DNA from 4 places in the Mesorhizobium sp. M0894 genome. Region 3 is predicted to be linked to each of the others. Evidence: predicted binding sites of a transcription regulator. Region 3 holds the regulator's gene; each other region holds the start of a gene.

Region 1 (7,854 bases), on a different contig from region 3:
CGTTTCTTTCTTCGGAAATGAAGCGCTCGAAAAGCGTGTCGATCTTGTCCGGGCCAACTTCGGTGATGCCGATGCAGAAGCAGACGATCGAGTTGGCGGCGGAGCCGCGCCCCTGGCAGAGAATGTTCTGGCTGCGGGCGAATTTGACGATGTCGTAGACAGTCAGGAAATAGCGCGCGTAGTTCAGGCGCTCGATCAGAGCGAGCTCCTCCTCGATGCGCTGCGTCACAAAAGCGGGCACGCCCGAGGGGTAGCGGATGGCGGCCCCCTCCTTGGCCAGCCTTTCCAGCTCGGCCTGTGGCCCGAGGCCCGATTCCGTCGGCTCGTCGGGGTAGTTGTATTGCAGGTCACTGAGCGAGAAGCTCAGCTCGCCGGCAAAACGCAGCGTTTCCGCCAGCGCTTGCGGATGCCTGCGGAAAAGCCGTGCCATCTCCAGCGGTAGCTTTAAATGACGCTCGGCATTGGCCGCCAGTTCCAGCCCCACCTCGGCGACGGGCACATTGAGGCGGATCGCCGTCAGCACGTCCTGCAGCGGGCGCCGTTCCGACGTATGGTAGAGCACATCGTTGGTCGCCATCAGCGGGATGCCGGCCAGTTCGGCCATCGCCGCCGCCTGCTCGATACGGAAGCGGTCGCTGCCGCGGTAATCCGGCGAAACCGCAAACCGCAGGCTTTCGCCGAAGCGATCCGTGAGCCGGCTAAGCACAGCAAGGCTATCGGCCGCGCCCGTCGACACATCCGGCAGGATGGCCAGCGACAAGAGATCGCCCCATTCGAGAAGATCGCTTTGTTTGAGAAGCGTTGCTCCTTTTTCGTTTTCGTCGCGCAAATTGGCCTGCGTCAGCATGCGGCAGAGATGGCCCCAGCCCTTGCGGTTCTGCGGGTAAGCGAGAATGTCCGGCGTGCCGTCGCAAAATACCAGGCGGCAGCCGGGATGATAGGAAACACCCTCCACCTTGGCCTGCTGCCAGGCGCGCACGACGCCCGCCACCGTATTGCGGTCGGCGAGCCCGATCGCTGAAAACCCCATGAATTTCGCCGCGACCACCAGCTCCTCCGGTTTCGAGGCGCCGCGCAGGAACGAGAAGTTCGACTGGATGCCGAATTCGGCATAGGGAACGGCTGTCAGCGCATTCATGCGAAGACTCCATGCATGAACCAGCGCGGAGCGGGCTGCGAGGCGCCGTAGAGGCCTTGGCGGTAAAGCCAGTAACGGCGGCCGTCGGCATCCTCGATGCGGAAATAGTCCCGGGTCGGCGCATCTTCCCGTCCCGCCGCCTCTCGCCACCATTCAGGCGCAATGCGCTCCGGCCCTTCGGCGCGCGCGACCCGGTAGAGCGCGCGCCGCCAGCGGAAGTTCAAAGGTGGGCCATCCGGCATTTCGGTGGCCGGCACCTCGATCGGCTCGGGCGAACGGAAAAGCCGGATCGGCCGTTCCGGCTGGAAGACGGTCGTGGGAGCATCCTTCACCTTGTCCGGCTGCTTCGGCGGCGAGCTTCTCTGCGGCGCTTCGGCGAAGGGAATGGCGGCGACGGCGCGCTCCGGCAGATGGCTCTCGACGGCGACCGGCTTCAAGACCGCGCCTTCGCCGAGCCGGGCGCGGATGCGGTCGGCAAAAAGCGCGATGTCGGCGCCCCCGTCGTTCGTCTCGCCGGCAAGGTCTGCCTGCTGCATGTCGAAGGCGGCGGCGGTCAGCACCGAGAGGCGCACGAGATCGAAACCATAGCCGGCGTCGATATCCTGTTCGAGCGCGGCAAGCCTTTCGTGAAACAATTTCTGGATCAGCAGCGGCTCGCGCAAAGGTCGCGAGGTGCCGACGGCGATGCGGCTGACGCCGCCATCGACGCGAAAGAGCAGCAGCGCCAGCCGCCTTGCGCCCTCGCCGCGACGCTCGAGGTCCTTCTTCAATGTGGCCGCCAGCATGCCTGTCAGCCGCTCGATGTCCTCGGTCAGCATGATCGGCTCGGCGAGGTGGCGTTCGACCGAAAGCGGCGCGACCGGCAGGCGCGGCGACACGGCTTCGTCGAGGCGGCCGAGCGCCTGGTCGAGGCGCAATAGCAGCGATGCGCCGAAGCGGCGGGCCAGCGGCGCGCGCGGTGCCGCCATGACGGCGCCCGCCGTGCGCAGGCCGACGCTTTCGAGGCTGGCGCGGACCTCTGGATCGATGCGCAGTGCCGCCAACGGCAAGGGCGCGAGAAGCGCTTCCTCCTCACCATCGGGAACGATGCGGTCGCCGGCAAACCGCGCCGCCGCCCAGGCCGAGCCCGGCGTGGCGGCAAGCCCGGCGCGGACATCGAAGCCCTGATGGAAAAAACGCGACAGGATGTCGTCCAGCATCGAGCGTTCGCCGCCGAAAAGATGGGTGCAGCCGGTGACGTCGAGATAGAGGCCATCGGCCCCGTCGAGCGCCACCAGCGGGGTATAGCGGTCGCACCAGTCGGCGAGGCCTTCGAGCAGGCGCCGGTCGGCTTCCGGATCGGCCTCCACGATGTCGATCGAGGGATGCATGGCGCGTGCATCGGCTATGCCCATGCCGCGTTTCAGGTTAAGCGCCTCGGCCCGCTCGTCGAGGGCGGCGATGCGCTGGGCGTTCCGGTCGCGGTGACTGATCACCAGCGGCAGGTGATCCGACGGCCGGGAACGCCAGGACCGCCCCAGGCGCTGCCGCAGGATCCTCTCGGCGGCGAGATGTGGAAACCACAGGGACAGGATTCTTTGCCCATTCCTCGCCCCGTCTTTCTTCGAATATGCGTTCATCGGGGTTCCACTCCAGTGTGAATTTTCCGGGCAAGGCAGTGCGGCTCTTGCCGATGGTGATGGTGAAGGCGGGCCGGCCGATCGAGCCGGCGAGCGGCCCGGCGATCGTCTCGCGCGCTGCCGCCGGTGCCGCCGACAGGATGAGGCGGACGGGCGCTGCCGTCGGCTCGGGCTCGCCGGCCTGGCGCAGCAGGAACAGCGGCCGGCCGGCACTCTGCGCCCGGGCGTGCAGCCGCCGCGTCGCGGTGAGATCCAGCCGCTGCGGGTTGCCACGGATTTCGAGGATGACTGCGGCCAGCGCCGTCATCCTGGCAGCCTCCTCGGCGACCCACAGCGCATCGAGCAGCCTTGGCGCCTCGGAAAACAGCAATTGCTCCGGCTCGATGCCGAAGAAGGCGTGAAGCCCCCGGGCATAGGGAAAGCCGGCCTCGCGGAACACCTCGGATGTGCCGATCCACAGCACCGGCAGTCGCGGCCCCTGGCTGAGGATCAGGCTGGTGAGCGACAGGACAAAACCGGCGACTGCTCCGGCATCGCGGGTCGCGGCGCCATGAAACTCGCTCAGCGCCGCCTTCGGCAGGCCGCCGCTCAGCGCAGCATCGAGGCGCTCGGCACCGGTGCGCAAAAACGCATCGGGCGGCGCCACGGCGAGGCCGCGCCTGACAATGGTCAGATTCCGAGCGGGTGTCGGATTCCGAGAGGATGCCAGACTCTGGCGAGGCACATCCGCGTCAAACGAGGAACCGGCCGGCGCTTCCAGGCGCTCGGACAAGGTCCCTTCGATCTTCGCGATCTGGCGGCGCAGGGCAAAAACAGTCTCCCGCGCCACGGCGCTTGTCGCCATGACGGTCAGCTTCCACTCACAATTGTTCCTGTTATGTTCCTATAGATTCCAGAGGGCGGCCAAAGAGTCAAGCGGAGTCATGGGGAATTTATTCCTGCCTTGATGGCATGACACGGGCACTCCAGCTCGGCCATTTGCCGAGTCCGGCCCGAAAGCCTATATGCCGGGATCAAAGGACAAAGCATGGCTCGCATCTACCAAACACGCATCTGGCACGACCAGCTTTCGCCAACGATGGAGGAAATCGAGCTCCTGGCGCTGGAGGCCTATGCCCATCTGCCGGAGGAGTTTCGCAAGCTGACCGGCGAGATCGTCATTCAGATCGCCGAATTCCCGACCGACGAGATCATGGACGACCTTTCGCTGGAAACGCCCTTCGACCTGCTCGGCCTGTTCGAGGGGCGCGGCATCGCCGAGCGCTGGAATCCGCAGACCGGCGAAGGCCCGAACCGCATCACGCTCTACCGCCGCGCCATCCTCGACTACTGGGCCGAGAACGAGGAGACGCTGGGCGACATCGTCACCCATGTGCTGATCCATGAGATCGGTCACCATTTCGGCCTGTCGGACGATGATATGGAGAAGATCGAAGAGGCAGCGGAGTGACGTCGTTTTGACTGGAGAGCGCAGCGTTCCTTCGCGCCAGCGTCCAGAAGTGTCCCGCATTCGCGGGCACCCGAAGCGATGTCAGCGCTACCAGTCGCTGAGCTTGGTGTCGGGGCCGTATTCCTGGCCCTCGATGTCCTTCACCACGGCCTGGCCGCAGCGCATGGTCTTGGCTTCCTTGTCATAGGCATAGGTCGGCGAGCCGAACAGGTGCCAGCCCTTGTTCAGCGCCGCCGTCACCTTGTGGCAGAAGCTGGCATCGTCCGGGCCGGACAAAAAGCGGTAGAGTTTCATTTTTCATTCCTGTCGTAAGTGCCAATCATGCCCCGATGACGGCGGCCTTCGCCAGCAGTTTTTCGGCCTGCGCCAAATGCAGCCGTTCGACCATTTTTCCGTTCAGCGCAATCACCGCCTTGCCGGCATTTCCGGCAAGCGCGAAGGCTTCCTTGACCGCGCGTGCCTCGGCCATCGCTTCAGGCGACGGCGCAAAGGCGCGGTTCGCGGCCTCGATCTGGGCCGGATGGATCAGCGACTTGCCGTCGAAGCCCATGGCGGCCGCTTCCGTGCACTCGCGCGCAAACCCGTCCATTTCGCGAAAATCATTGAAGACACCGTCGAGCAGGTCGAGGCCGCCGGCGCGCGCGGCGAGCACCATCTGCATCAGCCACGGCACGAGATAGCGCCGGTCGGGCGTGGTGAGAATTCCGGTGTCCTTGACCAGATCATTCGTTCCGGCAACGAAACAAACCAGTCGAGAGGCTGGGTCGCGGCCAAGCTCGGCGATCGGGCCGATGTTGAGCAGCGCCTTGGGTGTCTCCATCATCCCCCATAGCTTGACCTCGTCCGGCGCAAAATTGTCGTCGAGAACGTCACCGGCCTCGAGAATGTCGCGCGGCGTGTCGACCTTGGGCAGCAGGATGGCGTCGGGAGCGCATTTTGCCGCAGCCAGCAGATCGTCGGCGCCCCATTCGCTCGACAGCGCATTGATGCGCACAACCATCTCGCAGCGCCGGTTGGAACGGCCGGCGAAAATCCCCGCCAGTTTTTCGCGCGCGGAAAGCTTGTCGGCCGGGGCGACGGCGTCCTCGAGATCGATGACGACGGCATCGCAGGCCAGCGACCGGATCTTGGCCAATGCCTTGTCGTTCGAAGCCGGGACGTAAAGCACCGAGCGGCGCGGGCGGGAGGGTTCGGCAGTCATGTCCGATCTATGCCGCCTGCAGACGGCCGAGGCAAGCCGTGCATAAAAACTGCACGCAATTTCGGAAAATCTCCTCGTCTCCGCCCCGCTTGCCACCCGACAGAATGCGACAAGGCGGCATGCAAGAGCAAACAAATTGCCGTTGGTCCCTGCCGTACCGGCTTCGCCGCGACAGCTGGTGGCTTGTCGATCCGCCCCCGGCAAACCTCCTCCCTTTCGTCCGCAAATCCCCGCCCAGATATTCCGGCCGCATCAAAGCGGCCGAGAAAGCCCGATCATGACAGCGTTCCTCACGCCGGCGCCGAGCTATTGCAGCCGCTTCGGCGTTGCCGTCCTGCTCGTCGCGCTGGCCGATTTTTTCTTCTATAGCCAACCGGCCGGCATCACGCTTTTCCTGTTCGGCGTTGCGATTGCCACCACGAGCATGGCTGTCCATCCTCTCGGCTCCTTCAACGATGGCAGGCCCTGGTTCAAGCCAGTTGCGCTGCTTGTGGCGCTGCTGCCGCTCGCGGAAAATGTCAGTGCGCTTTCCGTCTCGATCGGGCTGGCGGCGCTGGCCGTCTTCGCGCTTTCGCTGGCCGGGCGGTTGAAGCACGGGGTTGCCCGCATTGCCGGCCAACTCTCGCTATTCCTGCTTGCAACGCCCTTTCGGTTCGTCCTGGATTTCTTTCGCTGGCGCAAGGCGGCCCGGCAGCTTGGCCGACGGCGCGTGCGCCTTGCGACGATTGCCGTCTGGGTCATGCCGCTAAGCCTCGGCGCGGTGTTTCTCGCGCTGTTCGGCGCCGCCAATCCGGTCGTCGAATACTGGCTGTCGCTGATCGACCTAATGGCACTGCTCGAGCTCATCCAGCTGCCGCGTCTCGCCTTCTGGCTGTTCGTGCTGGTCGGCGTCTGGGCCTTTCTGCGCCCGCGCCTACCGCGCTTTCTCCGCTCCATTCCGCGTGTGCTGTCGCCTGTGCCTGTCGGCCGGGCGACGACAAAACCCGCCAAGGCGATCGAGGACATCATCTTCGGCAAGGCCGCGATTCTTCGTGCGCTGGTCGTCTTCAACATCCTTTTCGCGATGCAGACCGCGCTCGACGCCACCTATCTGTGGGGCGGCATCGCGCTTCCCGACGGGCTGACCTACGCCGCCTATGCGCATCGCGGCGCCTATCCCTTGATCATCACAGCGCTGCTCGCAGCCGGCTTCGTCCTGGCGGCGCTGCGGCCGGGCAGCACGACCTCCAGCGATCCGCTCATCCGCCGGCTGGTCTACGTCTGGGTGGCGCAGAACATCGTGCTGGTCATCTCGTCGATCCTGCGGCTCGACCTCTATATCGGCATCTACGCGCTGACCTACTGGCGCATCGCCGCCTTCGTCTGGATCGGACTGGTGGCGGCGGGCCTTGCCCTGATCATCGCCCGCATCGCGTTCGAAAAATCCAATGAATGGCTGCTTTCCGCCAATCTTCTGACGCTTTCAATGACGCTCTATGCCTGCTGCTTCGTCAACTTCGCGGCGCTGATCGCCAACTACAATGTCGAGCACTCATTCGAAATGACCGGCCAAGGCACCGAACTCGATTTCTGGTATCTGCGTACGCTCGGTCCCAGCGCCTGGCCGGCGCTCGACCGTTTCCTCGAGCATCAGGGCAGGACGAATGCGGCCAGCGTTTCCTCGTACCGCGAACTCGCCCGTTTGCTTGGGCAGGACGAGGCCCGCTACCGCGCCGGCCTAGAAAACTGGCGCGCCTGGAGCTTTCGCGACTGGCGGCGCCTTCGTGCTCTCGACGCACGTATCCCGTTCGTGGCTCCTCCGATGTCCGAACCCTTCATGCCGGGCCGCTGATTTGATGCCGCACCACATACTGGTCGCCGACGACGATCCGCACATTCGCGAAATCATCTGCTTCGCGCTCGAAAAGGCCGGCATGAAGACGCTGGCGGTGCCGGACGGCGCGGCTGCCTTGCAGGCGATCGAACGCCGCGCGCCCGATCTCGTCGTGCTCGACATCGGCATGCCGGAAATGGACGGGCTGGAAGTGTGCCGGCGGCTGCGCCACACATCCGACGTGCCGGTGCTGTTCCTGTCAGCGCGGGATGAAGAGATCGACCGCATCCTCGGGCTGGAAATGGGCGGCGACGACTATGTCACCAAGCCGTTCAGCCCGCGCGAGCTGGTCGCCCGCGTCAACGTCATCCTGCGCCGCGCCCGGCCTGCGCCCGAACATGCCGATGATCGGCAATTCTCGCATGGCAGACTGGCCTTAGTGCCGGCAAGCCATACAGCCAGCTTCGACGGCAAGCCGCTGGTGCTGACGGGCATCGAATTCGCGATCCTGAAAGGGTTTTTGGCGCGTCCCGCGCATGTGCTCGGCCGCGACATGGTGATGGCTAATGCCTATGCTGCCAATATCCACGTCGCCGACCGCACCGTCGACAGCCATGTCCGCAACATCCGCGC
Region 2 (7,854 bases), on a different contig from region 3:
CATTGCGCGCGCGACTGTCCCGATGATTGTCCCGGGGGCGGTTGTCATGCTGGCGATGACGCGGGCGCTGGTCGAAACGACCCTGCCGCCACAACAGCACAGGTTTTGGCTCCTCGGCTTCTGGGGCAGCTTCGCCGGCGACGGCTTCCGCCGTTGCTGCAGGTTCGGCCGGCGATGCTTCCATAGTGTCGGAAACCGGCGGCTCTGCCGGTGCCGTAGCCTCAGTTTCCGCCCCAAGTTCCGTCCTTGGCTCAACCGCTGGTTCTGCAGCCGCTTCGGCGGCGGGCTGGGTCTCTTGCGTGACTTCTGCCGCAGCTTCAGGGGCTGGAGCTTGCGGCTGGTCTTCCGCGACAGGCTCTGCCGCCGCTTCGGTCACGGCTTCGGCCGCCTCCGCAACAGGAGCCGCATCCGACACAGGCTCCGAAACCTCCGCCGGCGGCTCTGCCGCGGCAGCTGCTTCCGCCATCCTCGCCTGCTCGGCTCGCGTTGCCTCTTCCGCCGCCTGCTTTGCAGCGGCCGCTTCACGCGCGGCATTGTCCTGTGCTTCGAGCCGCGCCTTGACCTCGGCCGCCGGCTTGGCATCGGCGCGATAGCCGAGCCCCTTCAGGATTTCTTCCATGTCGTCGGCGGTGGCGCCGAGGATCGACATCATCGGCGGCGTGACCATGAAGGACTGACCGTCATAGGCGCCGTCGGGGCGAGGCCCGAGGCCCGGCTTCCAGTTGGTCGCCGGCCGGATCAGGTCGGCCAGCCGTTCGAGAATATCGACGCGTACAGCACGCCGGCCAAGATTGCGGTAGCCCGCCAGCTTGTAGAAGGTCTTGTCGAAGGTTGGATCGATGACCACCGAGGTGCGGCCGGAGGCCAGTGCGTGAACGACATCGCCGAAGCCGGGCTTGTCCTTGCCGTCGTTTCTCAGCGCCCACAGCATCGTTATCAACCCGGCCGGCGCCGGCTTGATCAGCGCCGGCACGAAGACATGGTAGGCGCCGAAGCGCACGCCGAGACGGCGAAGCGCCGCGCGGCCCTCCTGGTCGAGCGACTTCATCTCGTCGGCGATGTCGCGACGGTTGATGAGGCCGAAATGCTCGACGAGCTGGAAAGCGATGCCGCGGCCGATGCCGGTGATCTGCTCGGCATTCTTGAGATCGACCAGCGGCTTCAGCAGGGATTCGATCTGGAAATTGACGAAGCGCTCGGCGCGCGCCGCAACCTTGTCGCGGGCCGGGCCGGTGAGTTGCTCGTCGGCGAGCAGAACGAGACGCGGCTTCAAAGCTTCTTCGCCAGCGACCAGCGTGCCGATCGGCGCGCCGATCCAGCGCAGCGTGCCATCCGAACCCAGCGCGATGTCGCCATTGGCCGAGGCGCCGAAGCGTTCGGCACGCGCCTCGAACTCGGCGGCAAGCGCCTTCTGCGCCGCCGCCCGCACCGCCTTGGCGTCCTCGCCGCCGGCGCTCTGGTCGGCGGTGAAGCGGAAACCCTGCAACTCGCCGACGTGATGGCCTTCGACGAGGACGGTTCCGGTTGGGCTGATTTCGGCTTCAGGCATCGTGTTTTCTCTAAGGCGCCGCATGAGGACGGAAGTCCTGCGGTCTACAAAACGTTTCGTCAACCGCTCATGCAGCGCATCCGACAATCTGTCTTCGATTTCGCGCGTCTTTTCCTGCCAGTGTGCCCGATCGGCCAGCCAGCCGGGCCGGTTGGAAACGAAGGTCCATGTGCGGATCTGGGCAATCCTGTGCGATAGCGTGTCGATATCGCCTTCAGTGGTGTCGGCCCGGCGCACCTGCTCGGCCATGTAGTTCTCGTCGACATGGCCGTGCCTGGCAAGGTCCATGTAGATGGAGGCGATCAAGTCGGCGTGCTGGGCCGGCGCGATCTTCCTGTAGTCGGGCAGCGCGCAGGCTTCCCACAGCAGCGCCACCCGCCTGGCGTCGGTGGTGAGTGCCCGGATGTCCTCGTCGCGCGACAGATGCTCGAGCGCCTGCGCGTCCACGGCCGGCAGTGCGCGCGTCAGGCCTTCGACCGGGGCGTTGGTCTCGATCGAGCGCTTCAGCGCATCGAGGTTGGCGAAATCGAAATGCGCGGTACGCCACTGCAGCACTTTCACCGGATCGAAATCATGCGCCTCGATCTTCTTGACCAATTCCTCATCCAGCGGATCGACCTGGCCGGTGACGCCGAAGGTGCCGTCGCGCAGATGCCGGCCGGCACGGCCGGCAATCTGGCCGAGCTCGGCCGCGGTCAGGTTGCGGTACTGGTAGCCGTCGAATTTGCGATTCTGGGCGAAGGCGACGTGGTCGAGGTCGAGGTTGAGGCCCATGCCGATGGCATCGGTGGCGACGAGGTAGTCGACATCGCCCGACTGGAACAGCGCCACCTGGGCGTTGCGGGTGCGCGGGCTGAGCGCGCCGAGCACGACGGCGGCACCGCCCTGCTGGCGGCGGATCAGCTCGGCGATGGCATAGACCTCGTCGGCCGAGAAGGCGACGATCGCGGTGCGCCGCGGCAGGCGGGTCAGCTTCTTCGAGCCGGCATAGGCAAGATGCGACAGCCGTGGCCGGGTCACCACCGACACGCCCCGCAGCAGGCGCTGCAGAATGCCGTGCATGGTGGCCGCACCCAGCAGCAGCGTCTCCTGGCGGCCGCGCAGATGCAGGATGCGATCGGTGAAGATGTGGCCGCGTTCGAGATCGCCAGCGAGCTGGACCTCGTCGATGGCAACGAAGGCGGCGTCGGTCTCGCGCGGCATCGCTTCCACCGTGCAGACCGAGTATTTCGCGCCCGCCGGCTGGATCTTTTCCTCGCCGGTGATGAGCGCAACCTTATGGGCGCCGACCTTCTCGCAGACGCGCGTATAGACCTCGCGGGCAAGCAGCCTGAGCGGTAGGCCGATGACGCCGCTCTCATGCGCCACCATGCGTTCGATGGCGAGATGGGTCTTGCCGGTATTGGTCGGGCCGAGCACGGCCGTCACGTCTCGACCCGACAGGATCAGCGGTTCAGTGTGTTTCGGATGGATGTTCATCGGCCTGGAAATAAGGCTCTCTGCCTCGCATTGTCGGGAGCGCGCCCATATTGGCCGCGTATGACAGGCGACACATAGGGATTTCGGGCGCGAAGCGAAAGCGGAATGTGCCGAGGGCAGGCTGATTGGTCGGTTCGAAGCCAGAAATCTGTTCCCGATTAACAGTTGGAACGAGTCTGGAACGAATCAGCGACGAATCACTGACTCGCGCTGATTCAGGTTTTGTTCACGGCTACATCTGGGATTTCTGCCGGCGAGTCTCACCACATGCTGAATCACAGAAACTGGCCCGATTCATGCAGGCGGCATTCAAACGAGCACCACCGTTAACCTTTGCCGGTGAATGATCGTGGCCGGCCAATCTGCTTCGCCCAACATTATGAAATTATTGATGTTTCCTAATGCGCTTTAATCATTTCGAGGGTGTTTTCGGCTCTCGCCGTTAACGTTCCGCTCAAAGCCGGAACGAATCGGCGACGAATCAGCGATAGGCAAAGTTTCTTGGTTTGTTCACCGCAACATGTTGTGTTGTGAACAGCTTTTCCACCGAGAATCCACAGGCTGCCGGGCAGTTTTTGCACAGGCTGCGCAGCGGCCGTTAACCTTTGCGTGCCGGATTGGGGCAGCGTGCTGAATCGAGATCTTGCAACGGGAAGACCGCTATAGAAACGGGCCGTTTTGCAGGCCCGTTCGTCCAAGCGCGTATCTATCTCAACGTAAAGATAAACGGTCAGGCGATGTACTGCCCGCCATTGGCTGATATGGTCGAGCCGGTGATGAACCCGGCATCGTCGGAAGCGAGGAAGACGACGCAGCGCGCGATCTCCTCCGGCTCGCCGAGACGGCCGACCGGGATCTGCGGAAGGACACGCTCGTTGAGCACCTTCTCGTCCATCGCTTTGACCATCTCGGTGGCGATGTAGCCGGGGCAGATGACGTTGACGGTGATGCCGGCGCGCGCGCCTTCCTGGGCCAACGCCTTGGTGAAGCCGATATCGCCGGCCTTCGAGGCCGAATAATTGACCTGGCCGACCTGCCCTTTCTGGCCATTGATCGAGGAGATGGTGATGACGCGGCCGAATTTGCGGTCGCGCATGCCGCCCCACAACGGATGCGTCATGTTGAAGACGCCGGAAAGGTTGGTGTCGAGGACCTCTTTCCATTGCTCGCGCGTCATCTTGTGGAACATCGCGTCGCGCGTGATGCCTGCATTGTTGACCAGCACCGATACGGGACCGAGATCGGCCTCTACCTGTTTGATGCCGGCAGCGCAGGCCTCGTAGTCGGCGACCGACCATTTGTAGACCGGGATGCCGGTCGCTGCCTTGAACTTTGCTGCCGCTTCCTCATTGCCGGCGTAGTTTGCGGCAACCGAATAGCCGGCGCTTTTCAAGGCGACCGATATCGCCGCGCCGATGCCGCGCGACCCGCCTGTGACGATTGCAACCTTTGTCATGTGTCCTCCCGGGAAATGCAGATGACTGAGCGTTGAAGCGGTAGGGTTTGCCCTCTATTCCCTACTCGCTTTGCGCCAGTATCCTATTCGTATCGCTTATCTCATCACAATGCTTCCACGCACATGGCAACGCCCATGCCGCCGCCGATGCACAGCGTGGCAAGACCTTTCTTGGCACTTCTGCGACGCATTTCGTAGACCAGCGTGTTGAAGATGCGGGCGCCCGAGGCGCCGACCGGATGGCCGATGGCGATGGCCCCGCCATTGACGTTGACGATGGACGGGTCCCAGCCCATGTCCTTGTTGACGGCGCAGGCCTGCGCGGCGAAGGCCTCGTTGGCTTCGACCAGATCGAGGTCGCCGACCGACCAGCCGGCCTTGGCCAGCGCCTTGCGCGAGGAGGGGATCGGTCCCGTCCCCATGATCTGCGGGTCAACGCCGGCGGTCGCCCAGGAAACGATACGCACCAGCGGCGTGATGCCGCGCCTTGCGGCTTCCGCTTCGGTCATCAGCACCACGGCGGCGGCGCCGTCATTGATGCCGGAAGCATTGGCTGCTGTCACCGTGCCGTCTTTGTCGAAGGCGGGCTTGAGCTTGGTCATGGCGTCGATCGTCGCGCCATGGCGGATGTACTCGTCCTGGTCGACTATCGTGTCGCCCTTCCTGCCCTTGACTGTGAAGGCAACGATCTCGTCGTTGAATTTTCCGCCTTTCTGCGCAGCCTCGGCCTTGTTCTGGGAAGCCAGTGCGAACTGGTCCTGGTCGTCGCGGGTGATTTGGAACTGGCGGGCGACGTTCTCCGCCGTGTTGCCCATATGATAACCATAGAAGGCATCGGTCAGGCCGTCCTTGATCATGGTGTCGATCAGCTTGAAATCGCCCATCTTGACGCCACCGCGCAGATGCTGCGCATGCGGAGCCATCGACATCGATTCCTGGCCGCCGGCAACGATGATTTTTGCATCGCCCTGGGCGATCTGCTGCATGCCGAGCGCGATGGCGCGCAGGCCGGAGCCGCAGAGCTGGTTCAGGCCCCAGGAGGTCGCCTCCTGCGGCACGCCGGCGGCCATGGCCGCCTGCCGCGCCGGGTTCTGCCCTTGAGCCGCGGTCAGGATCTGGCCGAGAATGACCTCGTCCACCTCCTTGCCGTCGACGCCGGCGCGGGCAAGCGCTTCCCTGACGGCGACGGCACCCAGTTCATGAGCTGGCGTGTTGGCGAAGGCGCCGTTGAAGGAGCCGACAGGCGTGCGCGCCGCACTGGCGACAACGATGGCGTTGGAAGCGGACATGTTCTTCTCCAGACTTTCGGGGAGCGATTTCGGGTGCCGTCGGGGACTTTTCTTGCCCTTTCCACAACCCGAGTCAAACCCGAAATGGGCATGGCGTTCCTCCGCGGCAAGCAGGCCGCGCGTCGCTGCGATGACGGCCCATCCGTGCTGCGCAGCATAAAATGTTCCCGCACTGCACAAACAGCTTGGATTCATGACGCTTTTGCGCATATCCTTTAACAAGGCGCAATCGTTACCGGCGGCTTACTTAAGCTGGCCGGTGTCCGGGGAGGATGCAGATGGCCGCGAAAGACGAACCTATTGTTATCAAGAAATATGCCAATCGCCGTCTCTACAATACGGGCACCAGCACCTATGTGACGCTCGAGGATCTCGCAGAAATGGTCAAAAAAGGCGAGGACTTTACTGTCCAGGACGCCAAGACCGGCGACGACATCACGCATCCGGTGCTGACCCAGATCATCTTCGAGCTGGAGAACAAGGACGGGCAGAACATGCTGCCGATCCCGTTCCTGCGTCAGCTCATCGCCTACTACGGCGACCAGATGCAGATGATCGTGCCAAGCTTTCTCGAACAGTCGATGCTGGCCTTCTCGAAGGAGCAGGAACGCTTTCGCGAGCAGATGAAAGATGCCCTCGGCAAGTCGCCGATGGACATGATGAAGATCGCGACGCCGATCAAGGTGCTGGAGGAGCAGACTCGGCGTAACATGGAAATGTTCCAGAACGCCATGCGGCTGTTCACGCCGTTCCCGCCTGCGGGGTCTGCGCCGGCAGCAGCACCGGCCGAACAGGCCAGGAAAGAAACACCGGAAAAACCGGACGACCTTCAGGAGCTGAAGGAGCAGATCGCCGCGATGCAGCGCAAGCTCGACACGATGTCGTGACTGCCGGCCGGCGAAGCGCCGGCCCAAAATTTCCCTCAGCAGGCCTGTGTCAGAAAACATCTTCGCCTCGAAGGTGAAGATGTCATCCACGCTCTATTTTGTGGCACGCTCTATTTCGTGGCATGCCCTATTTCGTGGTCACCGTCACCAGAGCGGTAACAGGTTTGCCGTCTACTAGAATGGGCCGGTGATGATCATCGGCAAGAAGCACGCCGATCACGTGTCTGCCGGCGGCATCCGGGCAATGGCCGAAACGGGCCTTGATAAGATCACCGCCAAAGTCGCTGTTCATGCTGTTGTACGGCTTGCCGGGGATGTTGCAGGTGTCTCCGTTGGGATCGATCTTCATATGCACGTGGCCGCATTGCTTGATTTCCCCGCACTCACCCGCAGTGAGCAGCCTGAAGTTGCTCCTGACGACAACGCCTATCGCCTTCTCAGGAGAATTGCCCAGTTCGACAACTGAACCTGCCGTCGGCCAGACGACTTCCAGGGTGGGCCGATCCTCGGCCTCGGCAGATACGAGCGACAATAAGGAGAAAGCGAGGGCAGTCGTTGCGGTGATGCGAAACATGGTAACCTCCGTTGCAATGTAAACATTGATTACATACGCAGCGCTCGAACACAAGGGAAATAATCAGTGATTACATTCCGCTCTCGTGCTATTTGACTGAGATGACCAAGACAACTGATTCCGACGAAGCCGGAGATGCCAAGCGATACCATCACGGCAATCTCGTCGAGGCCTTGATCACGGCAACCGTGGAGATCATCGAGGAGCGGGGAGCCGAGCATGTGTCCGTACGCGAGGCCGCAAAACGTGCCGGCGTTTCGCCCGGCGCGCCATTCCGGCATTTTCGATCGAAAACAGCGCTGCTCACCGCGGTCGCCGAACAGGCCATGGATCGGCTGACAAAGGCCGTTGCCAAGGCGCGGTCGAAAATCGACAGCGCAGATCCCATTGAGGCCTTCGAAGCAATCGGACAAGGCTATCTGGAATGGGCAATTAGCAACCCCACGCATTTCCAGATCATCAGTTCCCGAACCCTGATTGATTTTGAAGGGTCGGACAGCCTTCGTGATCAGAATGAGGCTATTCGGCGGACGATGATCGACTTGCTGACGCAAGCGCAACAACAGGGTCGGCTTGCTCCCGGCACCGACTTTGATCATCTTGTGCTTGCCGCGCGTGCA
Region 3 (7,854 bases):
CATGCACCATGGTGTGGCGCGTCACCCGGTAGTCGAAATCGTCCTTCTGCGCCTTGGTCGGTAGTTCTCCGTAGAGCAAGAGATAGCAGACTTCGAGGAAGTCGCCGTGCTCGGCCAGCTGGTCGATCGGGTAGCCGCGGTGCAAGAGAATACCGGCATCGCCATCGATGAAGGTGATTTCCGATTCGCAGCTCGCCGTCGACGTAAAACCGGGATCGTAGGTAAATACGCCGGTGGTGCTGTAGAGCGAACCGATGTCGATGACATCAGGTCCTACCGAACCACTTCGTATCTTGAATTCATGGGTTTTGCCGTCGAGTTCCAGTTTTGCCGTCGACGCCTGGGTTTTGCCGCCAAATTCCATCTTTGTCGCAGGTTCGGTCATAGCAAACTCCTTTTTGTTTCCTCAGGCCGGCAACGGCAAAATATCTGAACCCAACACGTCAAAAGCGTCGGAATACGCACATTTGCGCCCGCAACTGAATCTGCGCGCCAGATTAGGCCAAGACCCAATGTTGCACTGCGAAACACACCTTTCAATGCCAATCTTCTTGGGCCAGTTTCCTAATCGATTTGATCAGCGATCCGCGCCAGGCTTTCCTCGCGGCCAAGCACGGCCAGCACATCGAAGACGCCGGGCGAGGTGCTTTTGCCGGTGAGCGCGGCGCGCAATGGTTGGGCCACGGCGCCGAGTTTATGGCCGCCGGCCTGCGCATAGTCGCGGATCGCGGCTTCCGCCGAGGCGGCAGACCATTCCGAAACCGTGGCCAGCGCCGCATGAGCGCCCTGCAGGATCGCGCGCGCGTCACCGCTGAGCAGCGCCGCCGCCTTCTCGTCGACCGGCAGCGGCCGCTCGACGAATAGGAATGCAGCCCCTTCAACAAGTTCGACCAGCGTCTTGGCGCGCTCCTTCAGGCCCGGCAAAGCGGCAAGCAATTGGGCCTTGCGTCTGTCGTCGAGGCTAGCTGCGATCGCCGGACCGCCTTCGAGATAGGGCAGAGTGGCGATGAAGATATCGAGCAGCGTCGCGTCGTTCATGCGGCGCATGTGCACGCCGTTCAGCGCCTCGAGCTTGGCGAAGTCGAAACGGGCGGCGCCTTTGTTGACGTCGCCAATGTCGAACCACGCGATCATGTTGGCGATCGACATGATCTCATCGTCGCCGTGGCTCCAGCCAAGCCTCGCCAGATAATTGAGCAGCGCCTCCGGCAGGTAGCCCATGGCGCGATAGGCCTCGACGCCGAGCGCACCGTGACGTTTCGACAGCTTGGCGCCGTCGGCACCGTGGATCAGCGGGATATGCGACATCGACGGCACCTCCCACCCCATGGCATGGTAGATCACCGTCTGGCGGGCGGCGTTGGTCAAATGGTCGTCGCCGCGGATGATGTGGGTGACGCCCATGTCGTGATCGTCGACGACGACGGCATGCATGTAGGTCGGGTTGCCGTCCGAGCGCAGAATAATGAAATCGTCGAGATCCTTGTTGGGAAAGCGCACGTCGCCCTGGACGCGGTCATGCACAACCGTCTCGCCGTCTGTCGGCGCCTTGATGCGGATCGCCCCCTTGGCGCCGGCCGGCGCCTCCGAGGGGTCGCGATCGCGCCAGCGGCCGTCATAGCGGGGAGGCAGCCCCTTGGCCCGTGCGCTCTCGCGCATTGCCTCCAACTCGGCAGGCGTCGCGTAACAATAATAGGCCTTGCCCATGCGAACGAGTTCCTCGGCCACCTCGCGATGGCGCGGCGCACGCTCGAACTGCGACACCGGCTCACCGTCCCATGTCAGGCCAAGCCAGGAAAGCCCGTCGAGGATGGCCGCGGTTGCCGCATCGGTGGAACGCTCGCGGTCGGTGTCCTCGATGCGCAGCAGCATCGTGCCGGCTGTGTGCTTGGCATACAGCCAGTTGAACAGCGCCGTGCGCGCCCCGCCAATATGCAGATAGCCGGTGGGCGAGGGGGCAAAACGGGTGACGACCTTGTCGGGCATGGAACTCTCAGGCAGGCGAAGGAAGTGGGTTTGCGGACTTTCGCGCGTTGCGCGTTCATGTAGCATAGGAGGTCGAGGGCGCAAGGGGCAGACCCGATGGCTGTGCGAGGCCGTGGTGCGGGCGAGGGCGAGGACGTTGGCAGCGGCGTCAGCGAACGCTTGCTGTTTGCCGCGCCCGTGCCTGTCCTGCCGGCACCGGCATTGCTGCCGGTTCCACGCTTTGATGCCCCGTCGCTGCCGGCGAGCGACCCAGCAACGGTTCTCGTGCCCGCGGCCGAGCCCATCGTGCGCCTACGCCGGCGTTTCCGCCTCCCGTCACCGTCCCGTATCCGCAACGGCGTAACCTCGGCGGTCGGCCTGGAGCTCGACCGTGGGGTCGCCTTCCTGCTGGTGCCGGTGTTCCTCGCATGCGGGGTGGTCGTATATTTTGCGCTGGCGGTGGAGCCGGCCTTTCCACAGCCGATCGCAATCGTCGCCTTGGCAGCCCTCTGTGCCGTCGCCTCGCGGTCGTGGCCCAGAACCCGCCTGTGCTTCATGGCGGCGTTGCTCTGCGCGCTTGGCGTGCTTGCCGCCAAGGTCGAGACCTGGCGTGTCGGAACGCATATGCTCGGTTCCGAAATCTCGACGCGCCTCACGGGTCGCGTCGTATCGTTCGAGCCCATGGCGAGCGGCCGCATCAGGCTGACGATCGATGTGATCTCAACCGCCAGGCCGACACTGCGCTACATGCCGGAACGGGTCCGCGTTTCGGCGATGAAAATACCGGCTGAGCTGACCGCCGGTTCCGAGATCGCCGGCTATGTGCGGCTGCTGCCGCCGACCGGGCCGGTGCGGCCCGACAGCTATGATTTCTCCTTCGACAGCTATTTTGCCGGTATCGGCGGCAGCGGCTTTTTTCTCGGCAATCCGAAAGTCGTGTCGTCGGGCAGCATGCCGTTTGCCGCGCGGCTTTCTTCCGCGATCGAAGACGCGCGCGAATCCATCGCCGACCATATCCGCAGCCGCATCGGCGGCGCCGAGGGCGAGATTGCTGCTGCGCTGATCGTCGGCGTGCGCGCTGGCATTCCCGAGGAGATCAACGAAGCGATGCGGCGTACCGGCATCTACCACATCATCTCCATCTCGGGGCTGCATATGGCGTTGGTCGCCGGCACCATTATGGCGCTGCTGCGCGGCGCCTTTGCGCTGTTTCCCGATTTCTCATCGCGACGGCCGGTCAAGAAATACGCGGCGGCCGCCGCGCTTTTTTCGATTGCGGCCTACCTCGTCTTTTCCGGCATTGTGGTGGCGGCCGAACGCAGCTTCATCATGTTGGCGGTGATGCTTATCGCCGTGCTGTTCGACCGGGCCGCGCTCACCATGCGCAACCTGGCGATCTCGGCCATCGCGGTCATTCTGGTGTCGCCGCACGAGGTGGTCGGTCCGAGCTTCCAGATGTCCTTCGCCGCGACGGCGGCCCTTGTCGGCGCCTATGCAGGCTGGTCCGATTACCGCGCCGGCGGGGCCACCACGCCGCCGCCCCGGCGGTCGCCGCTACGCTTTGCCACTAGAAAGGTACTGCTGGGCATGGGCGGCCTGGCGATGACCTCGATCATTGCAGGGAGCGCCACGGCGCTTTTCGCCATATGGCATTTCCAGCGCGTGGCGCCGCTCAGCCTGTTCGCCAATCTGGCCATCATGCCTATTGTCTCACTGGTCGTCATGCCCTTCGCCGTCCTCAGTGCGCTGGCGATGCCGTTCGGCGCGGATGGGCCTTTCCTCTACGTGATGGGCAAGGGGCTGACGGCGATGATCGCCCTGTCCGGGTGGATCTCCGAGCGCTCGCCGATCGATGCGGTCGGGCTGATTTCGCTGAGATCTGTCCTTTTGGTGACGATCGCCCTCGTCATTGCCAGCATGGCGACGACCTGGTTGCGGCTCGTGGCCCTTCCTTTTGCGCTCGCCGGCTTGCTAACGACAACGCAGACGCGCGTACCCGATGTATTGATCTCGGAGGACGCACGGCTCGTCGCGCTGCCGATCGGCAGCGGGGAACTCGCGGTCAACCGGGCACGCCCGAATGAGTTCACCATCGACAACTGGAAACGCGCGCTCACATCAGAGGCTATCGTCGCGCCGGAAACACCTGGAAAGAACGATCCGCAATTCGACATTGCCGATCCGGCCGACTTACCGCCGGGCATGCCGTTCATTTGCACGGACGGTCTCTGCCTTGCCAGGCATCCATCCGGCGCGATCATCGCGCTAGCCAATGACCGCGAAACTGCACGGCCAGCCTGCGCCTTTGCCAGCTTGATCGTCATCGACGACGCCACCGCCCATAATCCCTGCTACTACGACCGGCTGGTCCTCGTCGTCACCAAACGGCAACTGGCGCGCGCGGGAAGTGCGGCCGTCTATTTCGATCCACAAGCGGCAACACGCGCCGAAATCCGCTTCGCCGTCGAAAAATCATACCGGCCCTGGCACGTGCAGCGGAAATTTTCACGCGCGGCGCGGGGCATGCCGCCATACCGCAGAGCCGACAAGCCAAAAGCCGGCGCCAAGGGCGCAGCTCAGTAGCGGCGGATCAGCCCAACGAGCTTGCCCTGCACCTTGACCCTGTCTGGTCCGAAGATGCGCGTCTCGTAGGCCGGATTGGCGGCTTCCAGGGCGATCGAGGCGCCCTTGCGGCGGAACCGCTTCAGCGTCGCTTCTTCCTCGTCGACCAGTGCCACCACGATCTCACCGGGGCTCGCCGTATCGGCATTGCGGATGATCACCGTGTCGCCGTCGAAAATGCCAGCCTCGATCATCGAATCGCCTTTGACCTCGAGCGCATAATGCTCGCCGCCCATGATCATGTCCGGCGGCACCGAGATCGAATGCGTCTGGTGCTGGATGGCATCGATCGGCACACCAGCGGCGATGCGGCCCATCACCGGGATAGACACGGCGGCGACGACATCGTCGTCATTGCCGGCTGCAGGGACGCGCGACGATGTCGGCTTGCCTTGCCGAGGACCTTGCCCAAGACTGCCCTGGATGACACTCGGCGAGAACTTGCGTGCCGCATTGAGGCCGGGGGCGATCGAATCGGGCAGGCGCAGCACCTCCAGCGCACGGGCCCTGTTGGGCAAACGGCGAATGAAGCCGCGCTCCTCCAGCGCCGTAATCAGCCGGTGGATTCCCGATTTGGAAGCCAGGTCGAGCGCTTCCTTCATCTCGTCGAAGGAGGGCGGGATACCGCTTTCCTTCAGCCTTTCGTGGATGAACATAAGCAGTTCGTGTTGTTTGCGTGTCAGCATAGCGACCCCCAACAGAATCAGAAAAACAAACCCAGAACAAACACTATCTGTTCCAGTTGTGTTCCGCAACTGTTTAAAGTTTAATGAATGTGTTAGGGCTCGGGTAACGATACCACTCGCCAAACCGGGACGCTGCATTTTCACCGCCGCGGGCCTCATCGCCTTGATTCTGCTTTCGTTTGCGGCCTCTGGGTTTCCAGAAGGCGGCACTGGTATCGGCCGTCAGCCGGCAAAGGGGCACGGAATTGAAGCCGTATCGACTGTGCGGTTTGGTCAATGCACCGTGAACGAAACGAACTCAAAACGCCAACCTTGGGTTGGCTTGGCTCCTGGTTTCCACCGCATGGTCAGGCAACTTGTCGCCGGTGGAGCCTTGCTGCGCGATACCAGGTAATGGAGAACCGCTCGTGACCGATGGATGCCGTCGATGCGTGTCCGGCGTTGCGGTGAATCTTGGGGAGCAGACAAATCATGACAGGAATTCCCGATCTCGTGGCCATAAGGGCGATGGATGCTGCAGATCCGCTGCGCGCGATGCGGGACCGCTTTGTGCTGCCGCAAGGAGTGATCTATCTCGACGGCAATTCGCTAGGGGCCGCTTCGCGTGCCGCTTTCGATGAATTGAGCAAGGCAGTGACCGAAGAATGGGCGCATGATCTCATCCGCGCCTGGAACACGGCCGGCTGGTTCAACATGCCGCTCGAACTTGGCGACCAGCTCGGGCGCCTGATCGGTGCCGCGGCCGGCCAGACGGTGGTCTGCGACACGACATCGGTCAACATCTACAAGCTGCTGCACGCCGCCATGGCCATGCGGCCGGAGCGGCAGGTCATCGTCGCCGAGGGCGACAGTTTTCCGACAGACCTCTACATGGCTGAGGGTGTGGTTTCGACGCGAAAAGATACGCTGCTGCGCCTCTCGGGGGTCGACGCGCCGAGCATCGAAGAGCTGATCGACGAACGCACCGCCGTGGTGCTGGTCAACCACGTCAACTACAAGTCGGGCGAACTGCGCGACATGCCGGCGCTGACGCGCAGGGCCCAGGAAGCCGGGGCGATGATCGTCTGGGATCTCTGCCACACCGCCGGTGCGATGCCAGTCGAGCTCGACACGGCGAACGCCGATTTTGCCGTTGGCTGCACCTACAAATATCTGAATGGCGGACCGGGCGCGCCTGCCTTCATCTATGCGGCTGAGCGGCATCTTGCCGACATCCAGCAGCCGCTCACCGGCTGGTGGGGCCATGCACGGCCCTTCGCCTTCGAGCCAGGCTATGCGGCCGGCACCGGCATCCGCCGGTTTCTGTGCGGCACCCAGCCGGTCCTGTCTATGCGCACGCTGAAGGGCGCGCTCGACATCTGGAACGATGTCGACATGACGGCGGTGCGCAAGAAGAGCATCGCGCTGGCCGATCTGTTCATCGAGCTTGTCGAGGCAAAGTGCGGCACTTACGGGCTAACGCTCGAAAGCACGCGCGACGGGGAAAAACGCGGCAGCCAGATTTCATTCATGCACGAGCATGGCTACCAGATCATGCGCGCGCTGATCGAACGTGGCGTGATCGGCGATTTTCGCGCGCCATCGACCATGCGCTTCGGCTTCACCCCGCTCTATGTCGGCTATGCCGATGTCTGGCAGGCCGTCGAAGTGCTTGAGGACATCCTGCGCACCGGTGCGTGGAAGGATGCGCGCTTCGCCATCAAGGCGGCTGTCACTTGAGATTGATGCGAGAGCTGGAATCGTGAGGCTGGCGACGACGCGCCGCGCGATGCTCACGGTCGTTGCAAGGCCATATTGCCAGGGGAGGGCGCAGGGTGTTCGAACGTCACATTGCCGATTGGGACAACGCCTATGCCAACGGCGCCAACATAGCCGGCAGCGATCGCTGGCCGGCGGCCTGGGTCGAGCCCGCGCGGGTTTTTCGCGACGTGCTTTCGACCGAGGGCCGGGCGCGGCTCGACATGGCCTATGGCGATGGCCCACGCAACCGGCTCGATCTTTTCCTGCCGGCCACCAAGCCCAAGGGGCTCGTGGTGTTCGTCCATGGCGGCTACTGGATGGCATTCGACAAGAGTTTCTGGTCGCATCTTGCCGCTGGCGCTGTTGATCGCGGCTATGCCGTGGCGATGCCGTCCTACACGCTCTGTCCGCAGATGCGCATTGGCGGCATCGTCAAGGAAGTCGGCGCGGCGATCGGCAAGGCGGCGGGGATGGTCGCAGGGCCGCTGATGCTGACCGGACACTCGGCCGGTGGCCATCTTGTTAGCCGGATGGTTACGACGACGACGCCGCTGGCGCCCGAAATTGTCCGGCGCATTCGCCATGTCGTATCGATCTCGGGTGTGCACGATTTGCGCCCGATCATGCGCACCGGCATGAACGAGACGCTGGCGATCGATGAGGCCGAGGCGCAGGCCGAAAGCCCGGTGCTGCTGCGCCCGATGGACAAGGCCCGCCTGACCTGCTGGGCCGGCGGCGGCGAGCGCGCCGAATTCCTGCGCCAGAGCGCGTTGCTGGCCAATATCTGGATCGGCCTGGGTGCCGCGACCAGTTCGGTGGTCGAGCCTGACCGGCATCATTT
Region 4 (7,854 bases), on a different contig from region 3:
ACTTGTCATTTGGCGTTATCCAGCTGTCCAAATCCTCCCAGACAAGCTGCTTCTGGATACCTACCGGATCGGGATTTTCGGCCGGCTGATCCAGCCACCGAATAACTTCCTCGCTCGGCCGTGTTGGAAAAGCGTAAGCCCGACGCGAGGTATAGAGAGCAGCAATTGCGGCAAGAGCCGCGCTTCCTTGAACAAGAAGTTCTCTGCGCTGAAAATCAGGCATGTTGTTTACCTCCCAGTTGATCCGGAACGGGCTGCAACGTGCCTTAGGCCGTAGCCTGATCACGGATAGGCGACACAATGTGAGGTCTGCCCATCCGGAAGTATCCGGATAGGTCAGACAATCACCGACGCAAGTCAGGCATGTGAAGCGTTGGACGAAACTCTGGCTCGCGTTTCGCATGCCAAGAGTGCGCCTTTGAGAAGGAAGTGTCCACAACTTGGACGGGACATGATGATGATTGCGGCATTCCATGCCGATTTCCGGTCCTGCCAAATCCTTGCTGCTCGGATCGCTGCCGAACGCCCCTTCTGGGGTCATTTCCGGACCTTGGCGGGTTGCGCTCGGAAACGCTTGTTTCGACCCACGTCTGCCGTTCCGATATCGCCCCGCCATCTCCGGGGGGTATGTTCACCCAAATTCGACAAGAAACCGCATTGGCCTGCCGCCTCTTGTCGCGATCACTCTTGGCGCCACAGGATGGCGGCACGGCCGGCGCAGGTGTATGATGATGGTCTAATACTTCGCATCAGGGAGGACAGCATGACGTCTTGGGAAATCAAGGGACGGGAACTCGTCAATTGCACCTGCGAATATGGCTGCAACTGTCAATTCAATGCGCTGCCCGACAAGGGCCACTGCCATGCGGTGGCGGGCATCCAGATCGATGAAGGTCATCATGGCGAGACCGCCCTCGACGGCCTCCGGATCGCGGCGATCTTCAAATGGCCTGGCGCCATCCACGAAGGCCACGGTGAAGCCATCGCTTTCGTCGACGAGAGCGCAACCGACCGGCAGCGTGACGCGCTGCTGCGCATCATGACCGGCCAGGACACCGACCCGTTCGCAACGATGTTCGCCGTTTACGCCTCAACCGTGACAAAAATGAATGATCCGGTTTTCACCAAGATCGATCTCGACCTCGATATCGACGGCCGCAGGGGCCGCATCTTCGTCAAGGACTACATCGAAACGGTCGGCGAACCGATTCACAACAAGGTGACGGGCGCGGACTCGCGCGCTCAGATCGTGTTGCCGAACGGCTTCGAATATGCGGTCGCCGAGATCGGCAGCGCTTCAAGCACAACCAGCGGGCCGGTTCAGGTGAATATGAAGGACAGTTACGGCCAGTTCGCCCGGCTGCATCTCAACAATCACGGGGTGGTGCGAGCCTGACGCGCCGCATGGACGGTGGGTCGCCACTGGAACGGCTGCTCAGACGCGACCGCGTCATCACGATTGCGGGCGTGGCGGCGCTGTGCCTGCTGGGCTGGCTTTATATCGTCGCCGGTGCAGGGCTCGGCATGAATGCGTGGGAGATGACGAGGGTCGCGCTATTCCCCCACCAGCAAACCGCCGACATGACCTCCGATATGTCTGGCATGGATATGTCTGGCATGGACATGAGCGGGATGGACATGAGCGCGATGGCCATGGCGACCGAACCGCGGGTTTGGGGGGCCGCGATCTGGGCGCTGATGATTGCGATGTGGTGGGTCATGATGGTTGCGATGATGTCCCCGAGTGCGGCGCCGACTATCCTGCTCTATGCGCGCGTGCATCGCCATGCGCTCGCACAGGGCCAGATCCAGGACAAGCTCGCGCCCACCGGCGTATTCATGGCAGGCTATCTCCTGGTCTGGCTGGGGTTCTCCGTCGCGGCAGCTGCGTTGCATTGGCTGCTCGAACGCGAGGCATTCGTTACCGCGGCGACGATGAGTTCGCAGAGCCGCTGGCTTTCAGGCATCGTCCTGATCGCCGCGGGCCTGTATCAGCTCTCGCCGCTCAAGAACGCCTGCCTGTCGCATTGCAGGAAGCCGACGGCGTTCCTTTCCCGCCACTGGCGTCCCCACACACTTGGCGCGCTGCGTTTGGGCGCACTGCACGGGGCGTTCTGTGTCGGATGCTGCTGGATGCTGATGGCGTTATTGTTCGTGGGTGGCATAATGAATCTGGTGTGGGTTGCCGGGCTCGCTATTCTGGTGCTGGTTGAAAAGGTGTTTCCTGTCGGCCAGTGGGTTGGCCGGGCGGCCGGCATCGCCCTGATCGCCTGGGGCAGCGCAACGCTTTTGGTCTGACGACCAGGGCCGCCTCGAATGTCGCATTTGCAGGAAACGATCGCTCCTGGCGCCAAGTGCACCGCCCCAGCCAGGCCGGCTCACAACGCGTCGGGGCGGACCGGCGGTGACGTCAAGCTTACGCAGGCATTCAGGCGTCGAGGAACTTTGAATCCTGGCGTCCGTTTATCCGAATGTCGAGTATGAAGGGCTCCGCCATGAATGTCGGCGACGAAAGGACTGTATCCGTTTGGGCGAGAACCGAAGTAGCGTCTGATGCGGTTCCGCTCGAGCGGAGTGAACAGGTCGATGTCGTGGTCGTCGGATCTGGCATTGTCGGACTGTCGGTCGCCTACGAACTGGCCATCGCCGGGCAAAAGGTGGCGGTGCTCGATCGCGGCCGGATCGGAAGCGGCATGACGGCCCGCACCACCGCGCACCTGTCATCGATCTGCGATGACTATTTTTCGGAACTGATCAAATTGCGCGGCGAGGAACTGGCGCGGATTTACTATCAAAGCCAGTCGGCCGCTATTGACCGTATCCAATCGATCCTGGAGGCGGAGGGTATCGCGTGTGATTTCCGCCGCCTCGACGGTTTTCTGTTTCCGGCGTCGGGCAGGAAGGAATCCGTCATCGAGCGCGAACTGGACGCCGCCCGGAAAATCGGTGTCGGCGTCGAGAAAACCGCAGGCGTGCCGTTTGCAGGCTTTTCGGATGCACCGATCCTTCGCTACGCCAATCAGGCGACATTCCACCCGCTCAAATATCTCCGCGGGCTGGCTGCCGGCATCCGCGCGCACGGCGGCGCGCTTTATGCGGAGACCATCGTCGACAAGGTTGAGGAGACCGACAGCGGCGTGCGCGTAAGCACGGTCTCGGGCTTTGCCGTGTCTGCCAAATCGGCCGTTGTCGCCACCAACTCGCCGATCAACGATCGGGTCGCGCTCCATACCAAGCAAGCGCCCTATCGGACCTACGCGATGTCGTTCGAGATCGCGCGCGACGTTTTGCCGGATGGACTCTATTGGGACACGCTGGACCCCTATCACTACGTCCGTCTGCAGCCTGGCGAAGGCAAGACCGACTTTCTGATCGTCGGTGGTGAAGACCATAAAACAGGGCAGGCCGACGACGCCGACCACCGCTTCACGGCCCTGGCGGCCTGGATCAAAAAATTGGTGCCCGACATCGGCGCGGAAGCCAATCGATGGTCCGGGCAGGTGATGGAGACGGTCGATTATGCCGGATTCATCGGTCGTAATCCCGGTGATCGGCGAGTCTTCGTTGCTACCGGCGATTCCGGCCAGGGCATCACCCATGGGGTCGTGGCCGGCCTGTTGATTTCGGACCTGATTCTGAAGGGGGAAAGCCCCTGGCGGGAACTTTACGAACCCTCTCGCAAGACGGTACGGGCGATCGCCGATTATCTAGCGGAGAATGCGACAGCGATCAGGAGTTTTGCCGAGTATGTCGCGCCTGGTGAAATCGATTCCGCCGACAAGCTGCGGCCGGGGCAGGGCGCCATCGTCCGCGAAGGTCTTACCAAAGTCGCGGCTTTTCGCGACGAGGACGGCACGCTCTACAAACGCTCGGCCGCATGTACCCATGTCGGCTGCCACGTTCATTGGAACTCGCTGGAACGCTGCTGGGACTGCCCCTGCCACGGCTCGCATTTTGCCGTCGATGGCACGGCCTTGAACGGGCCGGCAGTATCGCCCCTGGCTCCTGTCGGATAATCTTTTTTCGCCCCGGCCGCGCAGCTCACAGCTCCTTTTCGGCGAGCTCGCGAAACGCGTCGGGAACGGACCGCGACAGTCCGAGCGCGACCGAGGCGTAGCCGACCGCCTCCCAGCCGAAACGATCGCGGATCTTGTCGACGGCGCGATCTGCGGTCCAGCGCGCCGCGCCCCTCCTGGTGCCGGGGCGGCGGCGGTCGTCGTCGAGCCCAAGCGGCAGTTCCAGTTGCAGGCCGGCATGCTGCTCCAGATGCGAGACGGCGATCGCCAGCAGCGAGATGGTTTTTTCGTGCGGATGGTCGATGAGCACCTTGCGCACCAGCGCCTCGGCGATCTCGGCCAGCATGGCGGTTGCCGAAATCGGCTGGTCGAGCGTGATCGAGCGCGTCACCGAGCGCAGGTCGGCAAAGCGGACACGAACCGTCACCGTGCGGCCGGGCCGGGATTTCGCCCGCAATCTTGTGGCGACCCTATCGGCCAGATGCAGCAGCGCAGGCACGAAGACCTGCTCCTCGGCCGGTTTTCGGCCGAGCGCCGATTGCGCGCCGGCCGAGCGCGCCCGGCGCTGCGTCTCCAGCTTGCGCGGATCGCGGTTCCACGCCAGCGCGTTGAGTTTCTCTCCCGCCGCCGGTCCGAGCAGGCGCTCCAGCGCGCCATTGTTGGTCTTCGCCAGCTCGCCGATGGTGTTGACGCCGATGCCGGCCAGCCGCTCCCTGGTGACCGGGCCGACACCCCACATCAGCTCGACCGGCAGGTGGTGCAGGAACTCCAGCTCGTGGCGCGGATCGACCACCACCAGCCCGTCGGGTTTTGCGACCTGTGAGGCGATCTTGGCCAGATGCTTGGTGCGGGCTACGCCGACCGAGATCGGCAGGCCGAGCTCGGCCCACACGCGGTGGCGGATCTTGCCGGCGATCTCGGCCGGCGAGCCGAACAGGTGGGTGCAGCCGGCGACGTCGGCAAAGGCCTCGTCGATGGAAATCCGCTCGACCACCGGCGTGAAATCGCCGAGCACCTTGATCGCTGCATCGCCCAGCCGCTGATAGTCCTTGAAATGGCCGCCGACGAAAATGAGTTGCGGGCAGAGTTCCCGCGCCCGCCGTCCCGGCATGCCGCCGCGCACGCCGAACGCCTTGGCTTCATAGGATGCGGCGAGCACTACCCCGCCGCCGACGGCAATCGGCTTGCCGCGCAAGGCCGGGTCGAGCAGTTGTTCGACCGAGGCATAGAAGGCATCCAGATCCGCGTGGAGGATGTTGGCTTCCATCCGGCCCGTTCGCCCGCGGCGGTTCGAACGCCGCCTTGTCTAGAGTTTTGATGAGAACATAAAGAGAACATTGTGGGCGGATTGTCAAGCGGCGCGGAGGGCAGGTGAAGGGCAATTGTTTCAGTTTGGCGCCCTCTGTCTGCCTGCGTTCCAGCGTTGGTGGTTGGCGAAAGTCGAAGCAACATCCAATCTCCCCCCTTGCGGGGGAGATGTCCGGCAGGACAGAGGGGGGTGGGACGGATCGCCAACTTCGACTTCAGTTGTTGCCAACTCGAATCAGCCTGAGGGTTTGGCTCCGATTGGTTGACAGGTCGGAGGGACAGCACCCCCCTCTGCCCTGCCGGGCATCTCCCCCGCAAGGGGGGAGATCGGCAGCTTCGCCGACGGCGCCTGCTGCAGCGACCTACAGCGCCATCTTGTAGCCGAGATGGCTGGCGGTGAAACCGAGGCGCTCGTAGAAGGTGTGCGCTTCCCGTCGACTGTTGTCCGTGGTGAGCTGAATGAGGCTGCAGCCGCGCGAACGGCACGCTTCAATCGCCCATTCGATCATCAGCTTGCCGACGCCGCGAGAGCGCCATTGCCGGGCGACGCGAACGCCTTCGATCTGGCCGCGCCAGGCGCCTTTCCTCGAAATGCCTGGAAGGAAGCTGAGTTGCAGCGTTCCGACCAATTGCCCGGCCTCGACGGCCACGGCCAGCAACTGGTTGGGATCGGCATCGATCGCGCTGAAGGCATCGAGATAGGATGGCGCGAGCGGCGTGGACGGGTCTTCCCGGTCTGCGCCGAGCGCATCGTCGGCAAGCATTGCAACGATCGCCGGCAGGTCGGGCGCCTGGGCACGACGGAATTCGATCTCGCTCATCGCGCGGAGACATACGGCGCAGTGTTGGCGATCGCAATATCCGTTTTGACTGCAAGGGGGGCGCGCGTCTTCAGGCGGCCTCCAACGCCCAGAGGCGATAGCCGTAGCGGCGGAAGAAGCGGGCGAAGAGGCGCTGCTGCCTGGCGCGGGCGAGGTCGGCGCTGCGCCTTTCCTGTCGCCAGTGCGGCATGTTGCGGAACATCGACAGGAAGCGGGCGGCGTCCTCGATCGCCTCCTCGGCCGACTGCGCCGGGCGGATCGCCGCCAGGAACAAAGCGCGGCTCGGCTTCATCCGGTCGATCGCCGCCTTGCGCTGGCGATGGCCCTGGCGCGCCGTGCGGATGCCGTCCTGGCGGATGGCCGCGAAGGCGGCAAGCATGGCCGGGCTGTCGCCGGCATAACCGCAGGCCTGGGCGAACTGGGCGAGGTCCATCGTCACTCCCTTGCATTCGGTGGACGGAGCGGCCGCGGCTGCGCCGATTCCAGCTTGCATGGTATAGAAGCATAACTCAAATAAATGAACAAGTGAAACTTTCACGTTGGTGTAAGCGGAACCGACTCGACTCCGCCTCGAAAACCGATAATGATGTGAACAAAGCAGGAACAACGATGGGGATGGCCATGGCATTAGCGGGCAAGGAAGCGACGATCGCCGATGTCGTCTCGATTGCCGTCGAGTGCATCGATTGCGGCCGCAACAGGTGGTGGAAGCCGGCCGAGCTCAAGCGGCATGGGGTGAGGCCGGAGACACCGCTATCAGCACTTTCCGGGCGCCTGATCTGCAAGGCCTGCCGGGCCGACGGCCTGCCGGGCGCCGCCGTTTCGATCCAGGCTGCCTTCATCGACGACCGGCAGCGGGCCCGCGCCGAGGCGCGCCTGCTCAACGGTCGAGAGCTGGAGCAATCGAGGCGGGCTTGAGGGGGAGGGCGTGCTGCTCTTCCCTTCTCCCCTTGTGGGAGAAGGTGGCCGAGCGAAGCTCGGTCGGATGAGGGGTGTTGGACGGATCGCTACCTTGATGGCGTAAGTGCTTAAAATCGCGTCTACATTTCCTCCGCCGCGTTCCTTCCAGCACCCTCATCCGGCTCGGCGCTGTGCGCCGATCCACCTTCCCACAAGGGGAGAAGGCAACAAGCGCCCGTCAATACCCCAGCAGTTCCTTGAGCGGGATGACGCGGAAGACGTTCTTGATCGCGTAGCGGTTGAAGGTCAGCGTCTTGGGCGGATTGTATTGCTCGACGATCAGCTCGGCGGCGGTGCGCTTGACCAGCTTCTTGATGAAGGCCTTGCCGTTTTGCTCGTTCTCCTCGGGCAGCGTCTCGATCACCACATGGTCGCCGGGCACGGCCTCGCGGCCGCCGCAATAGATCATCTCGCCGGGCTCGTAGCGCGGCACCATCGAATCGCTCAGCACGTGCAGCGCAAACACGTTGCGCAGATGCCGGATCCCCGGCGGCCGCTGGACATAGCCGGCCGGCTGGCCGTTGAAGGTGAAGTCGCCATCGTCGCCGCCGACGGCGGTGCCGAGAAGCTGGATGTCCATCGGCCCGGCGGGCAGGGGGCCGGGATCGGTGACGATCTCGGCATCGGCAACCGGCCCGGCATCTTCGAGGAAGACGACCTCGCCCTTGCCGAGCGCCACCGGGTCGACGCGCAGGAAGGCGGCGGTCTTCAAAAGGTTCTCGGTCTTGGGCAGGTTGCGCCCGGTTTCC

The links. The regulator LexA, encoded in region 3, represses DNA repair genes until DNA is damaged. The targets are predictions, from matches to a motif close to TGTTCNNNNTGTGTTCNG.
Region 1: the regulator LexA is predicted to act here: its motif matches at 3,625-3,642, upstream of NKH91_RS09030 (ImuA family protein).
Region 2: the regulator LexA is predicted to act here: its motif matches at 3,195-3,212, upstream of NKH91_RS07045 (helicase-related protein).
Region 4: the regulator LexA is predicted to act here: its motif matches at 5,336-5,353, upstream of dinB (DNA polymerase IV).

The regions. Positions count from the first base shown of each region.
Region 1 covers NZ_JAMYOG010000003.1:539,127-546,980, reverse strand. Annotated here, with positions in the region: gene NKH91_RS09040 (error-prone DNA polymerase) at 1-1,138, opposite strand, end outside; gene NKH91_RS09035 (DUF6504 family protein) at 1,135-2,613, opposite strand; gene NKH91_RS09030 (ImuA family protein) at 2,546-3,601, opposite strand; gene NKH91_RS09025 (metallopeptidase family protein) at 3,785-4,207, shown strand; gene NKH91_RS09020 (DUF1737 domain-containing protein) at 4,295-4,501, opposite strand; gene NKH91_RS09015 (HpcH/HpaI aldolase/citrate lyase family protein) at 4,527-5,408, opposite strand; gene NKH91_RS09010 (DUF4153 domain-containing protein) at 5,686-7,239, shown strand; gene NKH91_RS09005 (response regulator transcription factor) at 7,244-7,854, shown strand, end outside.
Region 2 covers NZ_JAMYOG010000003.1:149,867-157,720, reverse strand. Annotated here, with positions in the region: gene NKH91_RS07045 (helicase-related protein) at 1-3,028, opposite strand, end outside; gene NKH91_RS07040 (hypothetical protein) at 3,427-3,726, opposite strand; gene phbB (acetoacetyl-CoA reductase) at 3,759-4,484, opposite strand; gene NKH91_RS07030 (acetyl-CoA C-acetyltransferase) at 4,589-5,773, opposite strand; gene phaR (polyhydroxyalkanoate synthesis repressor PhaR) at 6,052-6,660, shown strand; gene NKH91_RS07020 (hypothetical protein) at 6,788-7,234, opposite strand; gene NKH91_RS07015 (TetR/AcrR family transcriptional regulator) at 7,336-7,854, shown strand, end outside.
Region 3 covers NZ_JAMYOG010000002.1:299,950-307,803, reverse strand. Annotated here, with positions in the region: gene gltA (citrate synthase) at 1-385, opposite strand, end outside; gene gltX (glutamate--tRNA ligase) at 565-1,986, opposite strand; gene NKH91_RS04790 (ComEC/Rec2 family competence protein) at 2,083-4,548, shown strand; gene lexA (transcriptional repressor LexA) at 4,542-5,273, opposite strand; gene kynU (kynureninase) at 5,745-6,992, shown strand; gene NKH91_RS04775 (hormone-sensitive lipase) at 7,088-7,854, shown strand, end outside.
Region 4 covers NZ_JAMYOG010000010.1:87,928-95,781, forward strand. Annotated here, with positions in the region: gene NKH91_RS20025 (sulfite oxidase) at 1-223, opposite strand, end outside; gene NKH91_RS20030 (DUF1326 domain-containing protein) at 764-1,396, shown strand; gene NKH91_RS20035 (DUF2182 domain-containing protein) at 1,405-2,298, shown strand; gene NKH91_RS20040 (FAD-dependent oxidoreductase) at 2,496-4,016, shown strand; gene dinB (DNA polymerase IV) at 4,042-5,283, opposite strand; gene NKH91_RS20050 (GNAT family N-acetyltransferase) at 5,687-6,145, opposite strand; gene NKH91_RS20055 (hypothetical protein) at 6,216-6,578, opposite strand; gene NKH91_RS20060 (hypothetical protein) at 6,767-7,063, shown strand; gene NKH91_RS20065 (XRE family transcriptional regulator) at 7,284-7,854, opposite strand, start outside.